DNA from 4 places in the Ornithinibacillus xuwenensis genome. Region 1 is predicted to be linked to each of the others. Evidence: riboswitches for the same ligand, from Rfam matches in the RefSeq annotation. Region 1 holds a riboswitch; each other region holds the start of a gene.

Evidence for each region. Region 1 has a riboswitch for cyclic di-GMP ahead of ABC228_RS00050 (competence type IV pilus major pilin ComGC). Riboswitches for the same ligand answer to the same signal wherever they lie in the genome.
Region 2: it holds a riboswitch for cyclic di-GMP, as region 1 does, so the genes downstream of both, ABC228_RS17855 (chemotaxis protein CheX) here and ABC228_RS00050 (competence type IV pilus major pilin ComGC) in region 1, are expected to answer to the same signal.
Region 3: it holds a riboswitch for cyclic di-GMP, as region 1 does, so the genes downstream of both, ABC228_RS15955 (PilZ domain-containing protein) here and ABC228_RS00050 (competence type IV pilus major pilin ComGC) in region 1, are expected to answer to the same signal.
Region 4: it holds a riboswitch for cyclic di-GMP, as region 1 does, so the genes downstream of both, ABC228_RS12960 (sodium-dependent transporter) here and ABC228_RS00050 (competence type IV pilus major pilin ComGC) in region 1, are expected to answer to the same signal.

What each region holds. Positions count from the first base shown of each region.
Region 1 is NZ_JBDIML010000001.1:8,201-11,836, forward strand. Features, by position in the region: gene ABC228_RS00045 (type II secretion system F family protein) at 1-993, shown strand, start outside; cyclic di-GMP riboswitch class II at 1,037-1,120, shown strand; gene ABC228_RS00050 (competence type IV pilus major pilin ComGC) at 1,158-1,502, shown strand; gene ABC228_RS00055 (prepilin peptidase) at 1,571-2,326, shown strand; gene pilM (type IV pilus biogenesis protein PilM) at 2,339-3,253, shown strand; gene ABC228_RS00065 (hypothetical protein) at 3,270-3,636, shown strand, end outside.
Region 2 is NZ_JBDIML010000009.1:78,088-81,723, reverse strand. Features, by position in the region: gene ABC228_RS17875 (MBL fold metallo-hydrolase) at 1-597, shown strand, start outside; gene ABC228_RS17870 (hypothetical protein) at 690-1,127, shown strand; gene ABC228_RS17865 (hypothetical protein) at 1,328-1,678, shown strand; gene ABC228_RS17860 (PIN domain-containing protein) at 1,699-2,514, shown strand; cyclic di-GMP riboswitch class I at 2,700-2,784, shown strand; gene ABC228_RS17855 (chemotaxis protein CheX) at 2,866-3,327, shown strand; gene ABC228_RS17850 (chemotaxis protein CheW) at 3,348-3,636, shown strand, end outside.
Region 3 is NZ_JBDIML010000006.1:155,741-159,376, reverse strand. Features, by position in the region: gene hag (flagellin Hag) at 144-1,028, opposite strand; gene ABC228_RS15955 (PilZ domain-containing protein) at 1,374-1,919, opposite strand; cyclic di-GMP riboswitch class I at 2,081-2,165, opposite strand; gene ABC228_RS15950 (ABC transporter permease) at 2,359-3,210, opposite strand; gene ABC228_RS15945 (ABC transporter permease) at 3,207-3,636, opposite strand, start outside.
Region 4 is NZ_JBDIML010000004.1:35,920-39,555, reverse strand. Features, by position in the region: gene ABC228_RS12965 (pyridoxal phosphate-dependent decarboxylase family protein) at 1-770, opposite strand, end outside; gene ABC228_RS12960 (sodium-dependent transporter) at 811-2,178, opposite strand; cyclic di-GMP riboswitch class I at 2,304-2,389, opposite strand; gene ABC228_RS12955 (HD-GYP domain-containing protein) at 2,988-3,636, shown strand, end outside.

The DNA of each region.
Region 1 (3,636 bases):
TCAACCTTAATTCACGCGGGAATACCAATTTCCGATGCAACCAAGACCATGGCTAAACAAACGGAAAGCACGGTATTAAAGAACGCGCTACTAGCTATTGATAAGCATTTAGATAGAGGAGACCCCTTATCTAAAGCTGTGGCTAAGCATCCGAAAATATTCCCAACTCTTCTTGTAAACATGATTCATGCAGGGGAAGCAAGTGGGAAGCTTGATGAAATACTAAATGATATGGCGGATTATTATGAGAAAGATTACCGAAATAAGCAACGAATTGTTTCGGCACTCCTCTATCCGGGTATAGTGGGAATAATTACCGTGTTCCTTAGTATTTTCTTACTAGTATTTGTTGTTCCTCAGTTTGTTTCCATGTTTGATTCCTTTGGAGAAGAAATTCCCCCATTTACACAAGCTATACTAGCTATTAGTGAGTGGCTAGGAACTTATTGGTGGGTTCTGTTTCTTATGGTTATCGGCATCATTTTGTTATATCAATACCTTTTGAAGAACGAGTCTTTTGCTTACAGGGTGGATGCTGTTAAAATGAAAATACCAGTTTTAGGTCTACTTGTTCATAAGGGTACACTCGTGCGACTGACTTCCACATTAAGTACATTAGTAAATAGTGCTGTTCCTATCTTACAATCGGTTGAAATTACAGAAAATGTTGTAGATAACCGAGTGATGAAAGGTGTTATGAAAGAAGCGAGAAAATCATTGGAACAAGGAGAATCGATTACAGTTCCTTTAAAAGAACATTGGGCATTTCCTCCACTCATCATTCAAATGATGCAAATTGGAGAAAAAACAGGTACATTAGATCAAATGTTATTAAAAGCTGCTGAGTTCTATGAAGAGGAAGTAGAGCAATTATCTAATCGGATTAAAGTATTAATAGAACCACTGATGATAATTATTTTAACATTTATAGTAGGAAGTATTATTGCAGCAGTTGTGATTCCAATGTTTTCATTATTTGAAAATATTCAATAAAAAGGTAGATAATGGTCGAAGTTTGAATTATACTAATATTAGGACTTAAGTAGGATACGAAGATGAATTATCTGTATATGGGCACTTGGATAGTTCGGAGTAAGTAGTGCAACCGACCAACTATGTTTATACAGCATAAATAATAGTAAAAGGTGGGAAATTACATGTTTAAGCGAATCTTTAAAAATGAAAAAGGGTTTACACTAATTGAATTACTTGCCGTCATTGTAATTTTGGGTATTATATTAGCAATCGCGGTTCCTGCTATTGGAAACATTATCAATAACTCAGAAGAGGATGCTCACGAAGCGAATGTTGAGCTAATTGAAAATGCAGCAAGATTAGCTTTTGTATCAGGACTTGATCTAGGCGAAGATGGAACGTATACCATAAATGAACTAGTTACGGAAGGGTTCTTAACAGAAATTCCTGATCCGGCTGGAGATCATACTTATGATGGAGCAGATACCGTAAGTGTAGATGCAAATGGTCTTGCAGAATATGAATAATTAAATAAAAAGCCTTGCACATCCAATGCAAGGCTTTTTTCATAAAGATTATTTCAGGAGAATTGTGTATGAATACAGTATATTTTATCCTATTTTTTGGATTAGGCCTTCTTTTTGGCTCTTTCTTTAACGTTGTAGGGCTACGGCTCCCACAGCAAAAATCATTTACCAATGATCGCTCTATCTGCCCGAATTGCAGCCATATATTAAATTGGTATGAACTCATTCCTATATTTTCATACATATTTCAACGTGGAAGATGTCGCCATTGCAAAGCAAAAATCTCTTTTATTTATCCCGTAATGGAATTAGTGACAGGGTTTTTATTTGCGCATAGCTATGCACAATTAGGGCTTAGTGTGGAACTAATACTCGCATTATTCCTCATGTCGATGCTTGTGATAGTATTTGTATCTGATATGAAGTACATGCTTATTCCTAATAAGGTTCTGCTATTTTTCTTGCCGATATTTATTGTGCTTAGAGTTTTAGAACCACTTGAGCCATGGTGGTCTTCTATTATAGGTGCTACTTTAGGGTTTGCCATTATTGCGGTTATTATTATTGTGAGTAACGGTGGCATGGGTGCAGGAGATATGAAACTATTTGGTGTGCTTGGCATCGTTCTAGGGATTAAAAAAGTGCTACTTACCTTTTTCCTGTCATGTGTAATTGGTGCTGTTATTGGGTTGTTAATGCTATGGATTAATCGAATTCATCGGAAGCAACCAATACCATTTGGCCCCTATATCGTTGTGGCGGCAATCGTTACCTATTTTTATGGTGATATACTTATAAATTGGTATGTATCAACTATTATTTAAGAAGGTGATAGCATGGGAGTAATGAATAAGGACAGAGTAAATATTGTTATCACAAATCATGTTTTGCGTTACTCTTATCATAAAAATGCATCTCTTGATCGTGTGATTGACCAAGGTGAAATACCGCTTCCCCATGAAACAATCAAAGATGGGAACATTGTAGATAAGACGACATTACGAAATATTCTTATAGATTTTGTGCAACAGAAGAAATGGAAGCGTAAAAATATTTGTTTTTGTTTACCAGATGATTCTGTTGTGATTCGACAGTTGCAAATACCTGCAGGGCTTACAAAATCAGAGGCTTTAGGTTATGTACAGACACAGCTCGGGCATAGCTTCTATTTGCCATTTGCCAACCCTGCCCTTGAAATTGAGTTCCTGGACATAAATAATCATGAAAGAAGTATTCTGCTCTATGCCTACCCAAAAGATAAAATTGATGCTTTTGCGGGCTTATTCCGAGAATCTGGCTTGAGGCCGATTGTGGCTGACCTAACATCACTCTCTGTTTATCGCTATTTTTATAAACAGAGTGAGCTAAATAAAGACCACATATTACATGTGCATTGGAATTGGGATGCTCTTGTATTAACAGCATTTCATCATCATAAAGCCGTGTTTACCCGTTACATTAAAGTGGAGATGATGGAACATCGTAATGATCTAAGTGAAGAAACTATTGAACAAACGATAAATGAGTACAGTGTAGAAATAAACCGTATTATTGATTTTTATAAATATTCCATATCGAAGGGGCAAGCTGATATCAATTTAATATTATTGACAGGTGATTTTCCATACCTTCAACAAGTGAAAAACACCTTAAGGCAATCACTTTCAACCGAAATCCATCCATTTACAGATGAAGTGGACGATTTAAAATATATTGATGTACTAGGGCTAGCTTTAAAAGAAGGAATTTGAAGAGAGGGAGCAATGGATGAACGTAGAGATTAATTTTCTAGAAAAAAAAGAAAAGAAAAATATTGCTCCTTACTTATTAGGCTTCATGGCATTACTTCTAATTATTTCTGTAATAAGTGCTATCTTATGGCAAAGTATTCAGTTAAAGCAGTCCATCTCAAGTAAAACAGATTATGCTGAACAATTAGAGGACCACATCTCTTCGAATCAAGATGGTATGAATGGATCAAAGAATCTCATGCAGCTTCAAGAAACGATGGATACTTTAAAAATGGAGTCTTTACCGACTGTTGCAATTTATGAGGATACGCTAAGATTGTTGATTGACCCAAATCACCTTGTTAGTTATCAGAATGTACAGGTAGATCAATTTGTATTGGAAG
Region 2 (3,636 bases), on a different contig from region 1:
ACAGCCTATTTGGTTCAAAATGGTGGCTTTAACATACTTTGGGATTGTTTAACATATTTAGATGAAGAAACCATTCAAGCTATTGAGGAACTAGGAGGTATTGATGCAATTGCATTATCTCATCCTCATTACTACACCACGCAGGTCGAATGGGCAGAGGCATTTAATGCGCTCATTTACATCCATGAGGATGATCAGGAATGGGTCACAAGACCTAGTGATCGAATCGTGTTTTGGTCTGGCGAAACACTAGAGCTTGATAAAGGAATAATCTTGCATCGTCTTGGTGGACATTATAAGGGTGGTGCAGTATTAGAATGGAAGGAAGGAAACGATGAAAAGGGTATCCTACTTTCAGGAGATATTATTCAAGTAGTCCAAGATCAGGACTGGGTAAGTTTTATGTATAGTTATCCGAATCTAATTCCCTTACCTGCTGCAAAAGTAGCAGATATTTCAACACGTGTAAAACAGATGAAAATTGATCGAATTTACAACGCCTTTTATCGGGTCGTGAAAGAGGATGGAATTGCTGCAGTGGAGAGATCTGCAACAAGATATATTCAAGCTTTAAATGGTGAATTATTTGAAACATAAATGTAATGAAAAAATAGTCCCAATTTTCGTTGATATGTTGTATGATTAATGTTAGATTTTGACATAATTCATGGTGACATAGGGTGATGGTAATGGGGCGAATGGATACGCGAGAAATAAGCTTAGATGGTTTTCAAGAGGAAATTGTTGAAGTGGTTCACCAATTAGGGGAATTAAGGGATTTAGAATTAGAAGATTACATTAGCATTTTAATCAAACGTTCGGATTCCATTAAATTGGCAGGACAAATACTTCATTATCTGGATGCAATAAATGAAATAAGTACAAAGCTTTCGGAAAAAGATAAGCAATTAAATCGTGTTGCTATATCGGAATTGCAGGAAAGCTTGCGAAATAAAAGCCTTACACCAATGGAAAAGCGATTTCTTTATGAAGAGGTTGCAGATCTTATCAGGAGTATGGAATCGATTCGAAGTTATTGGAAACAGAAGTCTTTGCTAGGCTTGAAATATATAGGTGCGGCTAGTGCTGTTGCAGCGGCAACGGTATTTTTTCGAAAAAGAAAATAGTAAATGTTTGGAAATCCACCTTTTCATTAAGGTGGATTTTTTTATGTGGTGCATAATGCCTAGAATTCCTTACAAGCAAATTTTTGAAAAAACTCTTCGTTTTCCGCTATAAAATAACTGATTTGTATTAATAATTTGTCTGAATGTGTCGATATAGGGAATATAACGATCCTATAGACAACTGAGGGAGGGGGCTTTAGATGAACACAGGATTAATCATCATTGGGTCATTAGTAGGGGGAATCCTCGGTACTTTTTTAATTGAGCTAAGAGGAAAGAGCTCTGGTAAACAAATTGAGTATAAGTCCATATTCCCTACAACGAAGGATGAGTGGACAAATAAGACTTTAGACGCAATGATTATGTCTAGGCGTCCTACCCATATTTCTAGCTACTCCAGTTATGATTCAGGCTATGATTCTGATCGAAACGATCCTTATAAAAATCCAGGCATGGATGCTTTTGTTGATGAAACACACTTCGGAATGGATAGAGGATTAGGGATTGTAAACGACCATCATCATGATACAGGAGACCAGAATCATTTTTAACATAAAGGAGAGAAGCTAGAATGCTACTTGCAATTGTGGTTGGAATGATAACCAAGTGGTTAGATATTCAGGATATCTATCAAATTATTATCTATATCCTTAGCGTTATCTTATTTGCAAATTTTTATCGAGTAAAACAATCTTCCTCAATTGAACAGGGAAAGGCAGGATTCTTGTCTGTTCTTGTTCCTGGACTAGGACATATTTACGCTCGTAAGGTCGTATTAGGTTTTGTCATTATTCTTTTACAATTTATACTATATTTCATTTCAATCGGGTTTGATAATGAAACGATGTTAATCGCTTGGATTGGACTTACAATATTAGCTGCTATTCATGCTAATAGAACAGCTGGTAAGATGGAGGATGTTCTTGCGAAGCAATCACTTCAAAAGCTAGCGGTTATGAAGTACCGACGTTTAGAGGAAGCAATCCAAAAAGGAATCGCAATCGCACCTGACACGAATATTTTGATGCACGAACAGCTGATGCTTATCGCAGCCTATCGTGATAGTAATATGAAGCTATACATTAGTAAGCAAGTTATGCGAGAGCTAGATGGGCTAAAAAGCAATGATGATCCAGGTACTAGAAAGTCTGCACAAATTGGTTTTGATGTATTAGAGCTCTATCAAGAAGCAGGCCGATGTGAATTTTTAGAGGTTCCATCCAAAGAATATTTAAACAGACATCATCTCAATGGGGGACCAGACGAGAAGATAATCGCATCTTGTTTAAAGCTGTTAGAGAAAAATGTCCCTGTTATTTTTGTATCAAATGACAAGGGAGCAAGAATTCTAGCAAGAAATAGTAAAATGCCTACAGTTTCGTTGTGAATTATGACAACTTCAATAATTTTATCTTTCGTTTGAGTTTCAAAATTCATCATACCGAAGACTGAAGTCATGGTCATTTGTACCTTTAAATTCCATAATACTTTTTTGAAAATTTTATTGATTTTTAGCGTTTACTGTACTATGATTTAATAGTCAATTTGTACTATTCAAATAAGAATATTTTACTACCTAAAAGGCAAACTATTTGAAAGAATAGGACGCAAAACCTAGGGTCTAAGGTCTTTTGACTAGGATCGCCTGGTTACCAAGTAGATTTATATTTTATTTCTTGGCTATTTCTTTGTTTGGAATAGCTTTTTTTAAAACTACATGATAAAGGGGTCAACATAGTTGGAGGGAAAAAAGCAAGAAAAGAGTAAAGCAATAACAATTTTATTAAATGGAACGATGGCTTCCATCAAGAATGTCATACCAATTCAGTATGAAATGAGTAAACCGCAGCTTTCAGGAGAATCATTAAAGATTCAGTTTGGTGTGCTAATCGGTATTACTGGAGATATCAAAGGGAATTTAGTGCTATCAGGAGATTCATCCGTATTTGGTGCTATCGGTGAAGCGATGTTTGGAATGCCATTACAAGACGAAATGCTTGTTTCATTTAGTGGAGAGCTAGGTAATATGATTGCTGGTGGTCTTTCCACAAACATTGTTGAAAGTGGCATTACAACAGATATTACTGCTCCAACTATTGTAGAAGGAAGTACTACATTATTAGGGTATGAAAAAGCGATTCGATTAACTGTTAATTTTAACGCAATCGGCGAGCTAAACCTATATCTATTAGTAGATTAAATCCTAGGAGGACGTGCAACATGAACACTGATCAATATATTGAAGTATTCCTCGATGAAAGTCGAGAGCATCTTCAAGCAATTAATGATAATCTTCTTAAACTGGAGAAACAGCCAACGGAAATTGATATCGTTCAGGATATATTCCGCTCAGCCCATACACTGAAAGGCATGTCCGCAACGATGGGGTTTGAGGATATTGCTTCCTTAACACACCAAATGGAAAACGTATTGGATAAGATACGCCATAATGAGCTGGCTGTATCGACAGCAGTTATTGACATTACATTTTCAGCAGTTGAAGCACTAG
Region 3 (3,636 bases), on a different contig from region 1:
AAGATATTCTAATTACCTTATTACTATTTTTTATAAAAGTTTGAAAATATATGTACTGGAGTGGAGAAATAGTTGTAGCAGCTAATGGTGGATGTTACCACAAAAAAAAGCTCTCTAAAAGAGAGCTTTCATTTTAATTACGATTAACGTAATAATTGTAGAACACCTTGTGGTTGTTGGTTAGCTTGTGCTAACATGCTTTGAGCAGCTTGAGTAAGGATGTTATTCTTAGTGAATTCCATCATTTCTTTCGCCATATCAACGTCACGGATACGAGATTCCGCAGCAGTTAGGTTTTCTTGAGAAGCACCTAAGTTGTTGATAGTGTGCTCTAGACGGTTTTGTACCGCACCTAGTGCAGAACGTTGAGTAGATACTTGGTTGATAGCTTCATCAATTGATGCTAGTTGATCATCGAAACCACCAGATCCAGCGCCTGAGATTGTTTCAAAGTCAGTTACATCGATAGCATTGATTTTTAGTCCTGAAGTACCTAAATCTTTTGCTGCCATACTTTCAATGTTTACACTTAATTGTTGAGTAGTATTAGCACCAATTTGGAAAGTAAGACTTCCGCTACCAGAAGCGAAAGAACCATCTAATAGAGTCTTTCCGTTGAATTGTGTACGGTCAGAAATACCTTTAGATCCTGATTCTCCACCAAGTTCTTCGATTAGAGCATCGATTTCACTTTGGATAGCTTGAAGATCTTCAGTTTCTTGAGTACCAGTGTTACCAGCTTGAACAGTAAGTTCACGCATACGTTGAAGGATTGAATGAGTTTCATTCAAAGCACCTTCAGCAGTTTGGATTAAAGAAATACCATCTTGAGCGTTTTTAGAAGCCATTTCTAAACCGCGGATTTGTCCACGCATTTTTTCAGAGATTGCTAGACCTGCAGCGTCATCTCCAGCTTTGTTGATACGAAGACCAGAAGATAGTTTTTCTAAAGAGTTTTGAGTTGCACCAGTGTTAGCACCTAATTGACGGTGTGCGTTTAATGCAGAAATATTGTGATTGATAATCATGTTTTCCTTACCTCCATGTAAGTAGTTTTTTTATTTTGCGAGTCACATCCTTATGCCTCGCATTTATAACAACTCTATGAGTTATTATCTAGGTTGAATGTAGTCTCTAATCGAAACTACTAAATGCTTGGAGTGTTACCTCCAGTTTTTAAATGTTTGGCCATAACATTTCATTCATCATGATGATGTACTATTTATATCGGCATACTTATCAGATGTTTAATCTTTTTTAGAAAAAAATTTAAATATATTTGAAGAAAATTGTAGAAGCCTTGAAACATCAGGCTTTTCTCAACAAAAAAATAATAGAGTCTATGTTATAACATCACAGACTATTAGTCGTAATCACTCTCCTACAACCCGGTTTCGCCGTCTTTCGATCACAACACGATTTAAGATTTGATACAATAACTCGCGATCCTCATCAAACAAGTTTGTAAACTGTACCCCATAACCGAATATATCTCTTTCCGGATATAATTCTTTTCTCACGATTCTTCCTTTTACCATGAAGATACTTTCTCGGAGGCTAAAGCGTAATTTAATGTTTAGCTCGTCCAATATTGGAAATTCATACTCACAAACAAATTTCGCGCCGCCAATACTAATATTTCTTAATATAGCGTTGAAATGCTTTGGATTTAAGTCTTCATTATCGACATCCATAAATTCAACAAAACAAGATACATGGTCCAATGGAACCCTAAAGTTTTTACGTAGATTTCGACCTTGAAAGCCTATTTCATGATGATTTTCTTTAGTTGTTTTAGGAATTTCGGTCTCCTTATTTACTTCAGCTGCTTCTTTTTTATAAGAATAAATTAAATATGTAACCAAAATGAGTACTAAAATAAAGGCAACTGCAATAAGAATGTATTCCGCATATTCCATCTAAATCACTCCACTTCCTTTCCTGATTGGTTTTTCGAAATTTCACCCTAAAGGAACTATACATTCTGGTATACCTCCAAACAGCGGAGGTAGATTACCCTTTAACATACAAGAAAGAGGAGAACCTAAGATACCGGTTCCCCATTAAAGTCCCAGTTTTCTTCGGTAGCTAGGCTGCCATTGCACTACTGCTTTAGGCCCTGTGCTTTGCGTCCTTATCTTTCAATAAGTTTGCCTTTTTCGAAAAGCCTGAATGTTCTAGTGCCATTATACTAGAAAGATTTCCATAATTCGACATATTTTCACCATTTATCCTAAAAAAGTATTATATTATTAACTTTATGTATGCTTAGACCTATTACCCTTGACCTATTAAACCATAAAAAAAAGCATGCCTAAGCATGCTTTTCAAGGGTAAGTCATTGTATACTTTTTAATGCTAAACCAATAGCTTACGATCTTTCCGATTGGTAAAACGCATAAATATTAATAAAGATAGTAATACCAATATCATTAATAGCAAGGAGAGTGCTGCACCGAGCTGCCAGTTCATTTCCACTAAGAAAGCATCCCGAATTACATTTCCTACCATCAATAATTTTCCACCTGTAAACAAGTCTGTCACAACAAATACGCTAATGGATGGAACAAACGTGATAATGAATCCTGCCAAAATCCCTGGAAAAGTTAACGGCAAGGTTACATGTAAAAATGTCTTAATTGGTCCCGCTCCAAGGTCTTCTGATGCTTCTAGGTATGTTTTATCGAGTTGCTCAATGGATGAATAAATCGGTAAAATCATAAATGGTAAGAATCCGTATACCAACCCAATAATGACGCCACCTGGAGAATACATCAAGGCTAGTGGCTCGTCAATAAAACCGATTTTCATTAGAAAATTATTAATCACACCATTATTATTCATGAGGATAATCCAAGCATACAGACGAACTAATAAGTTCGTCCAAAACGGCACCATTACCAATAACAGCAATAAATTCTTCCATTTTCCAGCATTCGCAATAAAGTATGCAAACGGGTATGCAATAAACAAGCAAATAACTGTTGCAATAAATGACCACCACAGGGACTGCCATATTACCTTTGCATACAAGGAACTAAATGCTGCTTGATAGGCCTCTGTACTAAACTCATAAATAATGGCACCAAAATCGCCATTCGTGGTGAAGCTAATGACTGCGATAAAGATAACTGGTACAACTAAAAATAGCGTTAACCAAAGGAGACTGGGAGATAAAAGTAAATAGGCTTGCTTCAGACTTCTTCTCATTTAGCTTCTCCTCCCTTACGCATTCTCAAGCCAATAATCAATACGGCAATTACCATAATCACAATGATAAAGGTAGACAGGACATTTACCTCAGGAGATACACCCAATCGAACCATCGAATACACAAGGACAGGTAATGTATTATCTCCTGGTCCTAATGTAAAGAATGAAATTACAAATTCATCAAGTGAAATCGTAAATGCTAATAATCCTCCTGCTAGAACACCTGGAAAAATTAATGGAAAGGTAACCTTCCAGAAGGTTTGCCATCCATTTGCTCCCAAATCGCTAGCCGCTTCTTCAAGTGCATTGTCAAATGATGATAATCTAGCTAATACAACTAGCATGACATAAGAAATAGTGATGGCCACATGTCCAGGGATGGCTGTATTTAGACCTAGAGACATGTTTAATATTCCATATATC
Region 4 (3,636 bases), on a different contig from region 1:
TCATCGATGCCAAAGGTATCTGTTGTACCCATTGTTGCTAGAACATAAAGCGGAACACCACCACTTGCTATAACGTCCTCCATTTTTTCTTTTAAATCATCTAAATTCATCGAGTGATCATCATTGATGCCTACTCGAATCATATTATCAATTCCAATTCCTGTAGCTTCCACCGACTTGTAAAGACTATAGTGTGATAACTCTGAACAGAAACAATAAAGATTCTTAGGAACACCAGTCTTGTTAGACTCTGGTGCATGGCGAGCAATTGCAAGACGTAAGGAATTAAATACTGCTCCCTGTCCTCCCCATGTGGTATAGCCTGTACTAATGCTTGAATCATAGCCGATTATCTTAGAAAGCATACTCGTAATTTCAATCTCTGCTGTAGCAGCCGCTGGACCTTCAACATCCCATAGGTTATTCCCATTTACTAACACCATTACTAAATTACCAATAATACTAGCGATATTTGGAAGTGGAGCAGCATTTGCGACATAATTTTGATTGACATAACGATGCCCTTTTACCAAATCCAATAGCTTTTCTACCGTTTTTTCCATCGATAATCCATTTTGCGGGATCTGTGCTTGCTTAATAATACGATTATAGAAATCCTCTGTATAATCTGGCATCTCACCCAATGTCAATTTAGATGGATCCTTTAACTCATCTACTTTTGAAAGAATAGTATTGATATAGGAGACTAATTCCTCTCTTTGTAGCGCATTACCATCTACGCTTGGAAACAATTGTTGAATATCCTTCATCGTTGTCATTTCTTTAACCTCCATGCTTCACTATATAAGCTTAACTAAATAATTTTCCAATCCATTTAAATAGTCCTAGAACATCTAAAAACACAACAATAATTGCAATTGGTGTTACATATTTTAAGAGAAAATACCATATCGAAAAGAAGGACTGGCTAATACGTGATCCTTGCCTTAACTCTTCATATAGCACATCCTTTGATACCTTTCGCGAGACAAAAATAGCGATTAATAAAGCACCTAATGGCATGAGAACATTACTTACTGCAAAATCTACAAGGTCAAAGAATGTTTTATCAAACAGCTTCACATCCGCTAAAACCCCATAGGATAAACATGATGGAATTCCAACGACAAAGATTAAAATTCCAACTATCCACGTTGTTTTCTTACGCTTTTCTTGTTTGTTTTTTGTAACTGCTGCGACAATTATCTCTACCATCGAGAATGCTGAAGTTAACGCAGCAAATAAGAATAAGATTAAAAATGCTAAAAAGAAATACATGCCAAACGGCATCTGATTAAATACGGCCGGCAATACAGAGAAGATTAATACCGGTCCAGCATTCGGTTCGAGATCGAATGAGAAAACACCTGGGAATATTGCTAATCCAGCTAATAATGCAATTACGATGTTTAATGCAATAATGGAAATCGCAGATTGTGGTAAATTTTGTTTCTTCGGTAAATAAGAAGCATACGTAACCATAACCGAAACCCCTAAAGATAATGTAAAGAATGATTGCCCTAGTGCAAATAAGATACTCTCTGAGGTTAACTTAGAAAAGTCAGGGACTAATAAAAACTCAACTCCATCCATTGCGCCTTCCAGGCTTAAAGAACGGATTACCAACCCGATAAATAGAATTAGTAATGCAGGCATCATTACCTTACTCGCTACCTCAATTCCCTTCTGAACTCCTTTGGCAACGACAAGAATGGTAATGAATAAAAAGACAAGTTGCGCTGTTAACGTCGTTAGAGGATTCGCAATAATTTCACCAAATAAGGCTCCATATTGATCCTGCGTTAGCCCATTAAATGCTCCCGTAAAGATTTTTAAGATATATAAAATAATCCATCCACCTACGACACTGTAGAAGGACAACAGCATAAAGCATGTAAAGACACCTAATTTTCCTATTAAACTCCATTTTGGATTATCTGTAAGCTTGCGATATGTATTAACCGGATCGCTTTGGCCCCTTCTCCCAATAATAAATTCACCTAGTAGGAGTGGCATTCCTAGTACAAATGTAAATACTAAGAATAATAGAAAGAAGGCTCCTCCACCACCCGTTCCGGCAACATAAGGAAATTTCCAAATAGCTCCTAACCCAATTGCTGAACCTGCAGCCGCTAAAATAAATCCTAATTTTGATTTCCACTGCTCTTGTTGTGACATCGTAATTCCTTTCCTTTTTTATTATTCCTTCAAAAGCGAGACAATTTAAAACAAAAAAGCCCACCTCAACTGCTGGTGGACATAAGAAGCTATTGATCACTTCGTTAAGTATTATCTCCAACCTTTTTGGCAACCCGGCGACCATCGAAACATTTCCATTAGGCCCGTGGCTTTGCGTCCCCATTTTTCAATAGGTTTGCTATTATCAAAGGAATGATTAAAAAATGTTAACTATTTTTTTTCCTTGCAATAACAATTAGATAGGCATTTAGAACTATATGTAATACTAACCCACTCTAACTACCAGTACAATTTTACTACAAGTCTTCATTAATTTAAACCCTAATATTTTCTATTCAACTGTAAAAAATTTATTGTTAACGTACTCATAGATGGTATTCGTTAACATTTGCATTCGTTATGTAAAAACTTCCATTATTATAACACTCCCATATTGTTGTTTCTAATATAAATTTAATATCTCAATTAACCGTTCAATAAGAATTAAAAATACTATCATGCAAAAACTAATTGAATCAAATGGATATAGTTAGTTTTTTCCCCTCCATAAACCGAATACAATACTTACGTCAAATCAATATTCCGGAGGTATTATGTTACAAGCATTTATAAAGTTAATAAATAACCCAAGATTTTTTCGATACAGCTTTTATATATTATTTTTAATAACGATTACGTTAAACGGTATTGTTTTCCATAATGAAAGTAATTTTTATATTTTATATATTTTTTGTACCATATTTTTGGGTATTGGTTTCTATGAGAGGCATAGTTGGATATTATTCCTCATGACAACTATAGTAGTTGCTTTTAGATTTTTTCTAATAGCTGAAGAAACGAAAACCCTCTGGACATTCCTAACATACTTATTTACCTATCTGTTGATCATGTTTATTTCTTTAGGGTTAATGAAGAATATGCAACGTGTTATTGAGGATAATTTAGAATTAACAATAGCACTTTCTAATGCTTTAGATTCTAGGGATCCATATACACGGAATCATTCAGAAAACGTCGCAAAATATTCGGTCATGATTGCAGAAAGGATGAAGTTATCCGAAGATGCTTGCAAATCAATTCGCATCGGAGCTTTATTACATGATATTGGTAAAATCGGTATACCTGAAAGAATTTTGAATAAACCTAGTAAATTAAGTAAGGAAGAGTTTAACATTGTTAAGACTCATCCTACTATTGGATATAACATGATAAAGCATGTCATGAATTATCGCTATAATGGTGTCTTAGATATTGTTTTATACCATCACGAACGATATGATGGCACAGGATACCCAGAAGGACTAAGCGGTGATGAAATACCATTACTAGCTAGAATTGTAGCAGTAGCCGATAGCTTTGATGCAATGTCCTCTAAACGTATTTACCGGGATCCGCTTGATACGGAATACATACTAAATGAAATTAAAAATAAAAAAG